Regions from separate parts of the Carnobacterium funditum DSM 5970 genome, predicted to be linked through region 2. Evidence: riboswitches for the same ligand, from Rfam matches in the RefSeq annotation. Region 2 holds a riboswitch; the other holds the start of a gene.

Region 1 (3,199 bases), 320 kb from region 2:
TTTGGTTTGAAACAGATTTATGGGGATAACGTTCATTGTTTCTTTGCTGAACCAACACATGTTCCTTCGATGCTCGTTGGCTTAATTACTGGTAAATACAATGAAATATCCGTTAAAGATATTGGTTTAGATGGGTTAACAGTTGCTGATGGTTTAGCTGTTCCACGTACATCAGGTTTTGTTGCTAAAGTATTAGAAAATTTCTTCAGTGGATCATATACGATAGATGATAACGAAACATATAAATTACTGACTGCTTTAATTGATCAAGAGGAGATCTATTTAGAGCCAGCTGCAATTGCTGGTTTACCCGGATCCATCCGTTTGTTGCAGTCACAAGCGGGGCAAGAATATTTGAAAGTCAACAACTTAGTCGATAAGATGACAAATGCGACACATATTTCATGGGCAACAGGTGGAAGTATGGTTCCTAAAGAGGATATGGATATTTTCTATAAAAAAGGCAAAAAAGCAGAATAATACATTAGAAAAAATGGAATGAGTTGTTATGAATCAATAGACTCATTTTTAAGATGGAATTTAAAAAACTTTCTCTTATTAGAGTAAAGAATTCATAGGAGGAATGAACATGTTAGAGACGATTCATACAAACAATGCACCAGAACCGATTGGCCCATATTCACAGGTTATTAAAGCTGGAGACTTTATTTTCCCAGCGGGTCAACTAGGAGTAGACCCAACAACAGGTAAGCTAATTGGAGATAATATCAAAGAACAAACAGAACAAGCAATAAAGAATCTTTCCGCTGTTTTGGAAACTGCGGGTTCGTCTTTACAACAGGTCGTCAAGACAACTTGTTATTTATCTACAATGGAACATTTCCAGGCATTTAATGAAGCTTATGGCGAACAATTCGGTGGACATAAGCCAGCTCGGACTTGTTTTGCAGTACAAGAACTTCCGTTAAAAGGGTTATGCGAAATTGAAGTAGTTGCTGTTTTAAAGAAGTAAAGTAAGAAGAGTAGTTTGGTTAGATGGGCAATACACATGATGGCCTAAATTAGTCTTAGCAATAGGATAGAGCTGCTTAATACTAAAAAATAAAGTTGACAGTCTATTTATCTTAATCGCAATAGAAAGGTAAGTTTACAAAATAGATTGACATCTACAGTATTTCGGTATAATCTAAACAGTATAAAAATAAAATAGTCTTCAGGGCAGGGTGCAAGTCCCTACCGGTGGTAAAGCCCACGAGCCGTAAGGCAGATTCGGTTAGATTCCGAAGCCGACAGTTATAGTCTGGATGAGAGAAGACAAAGTGATTGCAAAAAAACTACGATAACTTTAATCTTATTTAGGGTGAATAGAAATCATGAGTTTATAAAGCAATGTTAGAATAGTCTTATTTGACTGTAAGTAAAGCCCTGGATGTAAAATCTAGGGCTTTTTTGTGTACTGTTTTAAAAATAGAATAGTCTTCAGGGCAGGGCGTAAATCCCTACCGGTGGTAAAGCCCACGAGCCGCAAGGCAGATTCGGTTAGATTCCGAAGCCGACAGTTATAGTCTGGATGAGAGAAGACAGCGTTTAAAGAGTTCAAAAGCAACCGAATACATAGTATGCGGTCTTATTTGCTGATCTCTGTATTCGAAAAACGACAAAACCCTGAGGAAAAATTCCTTGGGTTTTTTATTTTTGATTTTATTTTTGAATGGAGTGAGAACAGTGGATGAATTTTATATGAGGATGGCATTAGAGTTAGCAAGAAAAGGCAAAGGGTGGACGGCACCAAATCCTTTAGTGGGTGCTGTGATTGTTAAAGCTGGAAGAGTTATTGGACAAGGATACCACGAGGAATATGGTCAACCACACGCAGAAGTAAAGGCTATTGCATCAGCAAGCGAATGCGTTTCAGGGGCAACTTTATATGTCACATTAGAACCCTGTTCACATTTTGGTAAAACCCCTCCCTGTTCTGACTTATTAATAGAAAAAAACATCAAACGAGTCGTTATTGGAATAACCGATCCAAATCCATTAGTTGCTGGAAAAGGAATTGAAAGGCTACGTAACAACGGCATTGAAGTTATTACCGGTGTGTTAGAAGTAGAAATCCAACAATTGAATGAGGTTTTTATAAAATACATTGTCACTAAAGAACCTTTTGTGGTGATGAAGAGTGCGATGTCACTAGACGGCAAAACGGCGACAGTAACGGGTGAATCTCAGTGGATTTCTAGTAGAACAGCTAGAGAACAGGTTCATGGCTTACGACATGAATTAGCTGGAATTATGGTAGGCATTGAAACCATCATCAGAGATAACCCACAATTAACTTCTAGAACGCCAAATAGCAAAAATCCTATTAGAATTGTTGTGGATAGTCAACTAAGAATTCCAATGGTATCTACTGTTTTACATTATCAGGATAAAGCTAAAACAATTATCGCAACGACTAAAAGAGCTAGTAGAGAAAAACTGAAAACGTTAAAGAAAATGGGTATTGAAGTTATTGTGACCAAAGAGCAATTTGGAAGAGTTAATTTGCGTGAATTAATGAGGAGATTAGGCGCTAGGGGTATCGATAGTATTCTATTAGAAGGTGGAGCTACTTTGAATTTTTCAGCTTTAAAAGAAGGCATTGTCGACAAAGTACAAGTCTATATTTCACCAAAAATCATCGGAGGAAAAAATGCTAAAACTGCTGTTGAAGGAGAAGGCGTTTTGTCGTTAAAAAGTGCTTTTCAAATAAAGCGACTAAAAACGGTGATGGTAGGTGAGGATCTTTTTGTAGAAGGATATATTGATAAATAAAGAAAAGCAATCGATCGGAGGGAATAGATGTTTACTGGAATTATTGAAGAGATAGGAACAATCAAATCAATCAAAAAAGGTGAAAAGAGTTCAGTTCTTAAAATAAAAGGTCAAAAAGTGTTGCAAGGAACACGTATTGGAGATAGTATCTCGACTAATGGAATTTGTTTGACAGTGACGAAAATAGAAAAAGATTCTTTTGAAGCAGACGTTATGTCGGAGTCTTTGAAAAGGACGAATATTGGGGAATTGATTTCTGGAAGCTACGTTAATTTAGAACGGGCACTAAGCCTTGAGACACGTCTTGGTGGGCATATTGTCAATGGTCACATTGATGGAATAGGAAAGATAAAGGAATTCAGGCGTGATGATAATGCCGTTTGGATTACGGTTGAAACAACTCTTGATTTATTAAGGTACATTA
Region 2 (3,199 bases):
GCGAATAACCCTTTGATAGATACTGTCTAGTAATCGCTGTACTTTTTGTGGTTCCATCATAAGTGTGAAGCATTTCTTTGTAAATAGAAAAAAACAAAGGCATTTTTTCTTGATGTTGCTTCATTATTTTTCCAATCAAAGCTAGAGAATCTAACAATAGTAAATTGACTTCAACAGACTCTTTCTTATACTTTTCTGCTTGTTGTTTTTGAGTCTTACCAGTATTCTCATGACCAGATAGATTAACTGCTACTATTTCTGCATTTAATAAAGGTAGTTTATCCAAAATTAGAATCCACTCTTTTCCAAATTCTATAGCTAATTCTTGTTTATTTTCGCCATTTTTTTTGAGCCATTTTTTGAGCCAAATTTGTTTTTCCCATTCTTTTTCTATCGGTACATAATGTTTGTTTTTATACCTAATTTCAGAAAGAACCTGTGTAACTAATGTAAGCGTACGCCAAAAATGGATAAGAGCGAGTCCATTTTGTAGCTGATTTAACTGTTTAGGATAATAATGATCGACAAAATAATCGTAATAATTCTTTTCCCCGCTAGTTGATAAATAATAGTCTTCTTTTTCTTCTGATAATAAAAGATAGTTCAAATTAGTCATTTTTTTTATGCTATTATTAAATTCAACTCGATTTAATTTTGGAAATAAGGAGAAAAAATGAGTTAATTGGTATTTTTCAGCACTATAAAGAATAGAAGCTGTTTTTTTACCGGTAAGTATATGATAAATCGTAGAAGATTTTTTTGAGTGGGCTTGTGAAAATAAAGATAAATAAAAATAATCAAGATATGATAAACTTTCCACAACAGCACAACTCCTTCTTATTTTCCATTCGTGGTATAAGATTAATATACCAAAAAATAGATAGAAATTCTTTAAAAAATAAATAAAAAATGATTTCGTAAGATTCACGAAATCATTTTTTATTTATTTTTTTTCTGTTGTTGTATATTTGGAATAAGTTAGTTCAATAAGTTGATTTTGTATTATCCAAGGTTTCAACTTTTTATATAAAGCGATGAAAACTGTACTGACTACAATTCCTTTAATTAAATTAAAAGGAATGACGCCGTAAAAAATATATTTTTGTATGGGTCCGACACTGAAATTCAGTACTAAAAAATAAAGTGGAATGAGCACATAAGCATTTAACACGGATAGTATTGTGGTCAATGATACTGTACCTAAAACATTAGCCAATAGAACATTCTTAGCGCTTTCCGTCTTATTTCTCATAACGTAGTAAATAGGTAAAGAATAAGCTACAGTGGCTATTAAACTAGCTATATCCCCTATTGGATACCCTGCGTCTCCTCCTGTTTGCACATAGTGAAGAATCGTTCGAATTACAGCTACTGCTATTCCTGCTACCGGTCCATATAAAAACATACCTAGCAAGACAGGGATATCACTGAAATCAATTTTCAGAAAAGTAACTCCCGGTATAATTGGAAAAGCAAAAAACATTAGTACGAACGCAACCGCAGCAAGCATGGAAACCCCAACTAATTTTCTTGTATTATAATTTTGCATAAAAATCCTCCTAAAAGGATTCATCAGCTTGAGCATTCTTGAGCTTACTAAAAAAAACACCATAAAAAAATACGCTCGTCTAATTTCTCTTCAGAAAAATTAAACAGAGCATATGAACAGTATCATATTCAAATAAGCCCCATCTTCTTTATCCAGACTTTACTGTCGGTACTGGAATTAAACCAGTTCAACCAGAAATGCTATCTGGTTCGTGGACTATACCACCGGTCGGGAATTACACCCTGCCCCTGAAGACGAATCGTCTATTTTATTAGTACATCTAATGTACAAATTTAGTATAAGCTATTTCAGTTTTATTTGCAAGTTCTCTTACAATTCCTTAGCATCTTTTGCATTCTCTAAATACGGGAAGTGAATCCTAAAAGTAGTTCTTTCATTCAGCAAACTAGTGACTTCAATATATCCACCGTGCTCTTCGACAATGTTCTTGACTATTGACAATCCGATTCCGGTTCCAACACTATTAGATTTATTGCTTACACGAGATTTATCCGCTTTATAAAATCGATCAAAAATATAAGGAATATCTTCCTCTAAAATACCTGGACCGTTATCAACGACATCCATTTGAATTTCATCTATGATTTTATCTAGCTGAATTCGAATTTCTACCTTCGCATCTTCTCGATGGGTCGTTGAAGTATGATAAATAGCATTATGAATCAAATTGACAAACACTTGAGTCATTCTATCTGTATCCATCGGATAAGATTGAATATCTGGATCAATTTTCAATGATAATTGCACATTGCTTTTTTTAGCGATTCTTTTAAAGCGGGATAGAACATTTTTCAAAAAATCTTCTAACTTAACATCTTCAATAATCAAATCAATATAACCAGCTTCCATCCGAGACAAATCAAGCATCTCATTAACAAGACGATTCATTCGTTTTGTTTCATCACTAATGATGCCCGCCATTTCGTGTTTTTCCTCAGTAGTTTCAGCTATATCGTCAATAATAGCTTCACTATAACCTTGAATCATAACCAAAGGTGTTCGTAATTCATGAGAAATATTATTAATAAAATCAACTCTCATTTTATCCAAGCGTCTTTCTTTTGTCAAATCTTTCAACGAAACTAAAACACCACGTACATTTTTCATGTCTTCATCAAATAAAGGCACAAATGATAGTTGAAAATAAAAATCGTTTACCACTGTATCATGAACAACTTTTTCAGATTCTTTGATAACTTCATCAATTTTAGTTTCCAAAAATTCTGGCAATTGATATTCTTCGATATTTTGTGAAGTATACCAATTGCGCAAGAATTCTTCTCCTAAAGGATTAGACATCAAGAGTGTTTTGTCTTGATTGTAGTACAGTATTCCAGTTGAAATGGATGCAACGATGTTTTCTAATAATTCTTTTTCTTGTCTTGTCGCTGTTCCCGTTGTCTCTAAAGATTTCCTCATCTTGTTCATGGCTAAAGCTAATTGTGATAACTCATCTTTATAATTAACTGCAGCTTTTTGAGTGAAGTCATTCTTTGCATAATCAAAGGTAATATCTCTTAACTCATTTAAAGGTTTGCCTAGATATTTTTGTAAATAATAAAAAAATAGTACAGCTAATAGTCCATAAAAAGAAAATAGCGCTACGATCCATGTATCCATTTTTTGGTC

The links. A riboswitch is a leader RNA that binds a small molecule or an ion and turns the genes downstream of it on or off. The one in region 2 is predicted to bind FMN.
Region 1: linked by a shared signal. The riboswitch ahead of ribD (bifunctional diaminohydroxyphosphoribosylaminopyrimidine deaminase/5-amino-6-(5-phosphoribosylamino)uracil reductase RibD) and the one ahead of BR44_RS01515 (ECF transporter S component) in region 2 are both predicted to bind FMN.

Annotation. Positions count from the first base shown of each region.
Region 1 is NZ_JQLL01000001.1:23,443-26,641, forward strand. Features, by position in the region: gene BR44_RS00100 (D-serine ammonia-lyase) at 1-480, shown strand, start outside; gene BR44_RS00105 (RidA family protein) at 590-973, shown strand; FMN riboswitch at 1,167-1,281, shown strand; FMN riboswitch at 1,433-1,547, shown strand; gene ribD (bifunctional diaminohydroxyphosphoribosylaminopyrimidine deaminase/5-amino-6-(5-phosphoribosylamino)uracil reductase RibD) at 1,687-2,775, shown strand; gene BR44_RS00115 (riboflavin synthase) at 2,803-3,199, shown strand, end outside.
Region 2 is NZ_JQLL01000001.1:345,776-348,974, reverse strand. Features, by position in the region: gene BR44_RS01520 (YpbB family protein) at 1-820, opposite strand, end outside; gene BR44_RS01515 (ECF transporter S component) at 944-1,549, opposite strand; FMN riboswitch at 1,687-1,809, opposite strand; gene BR44_RS01510 (sensor histidine kinase) at 1,880-3,199, opposite strand, start outside.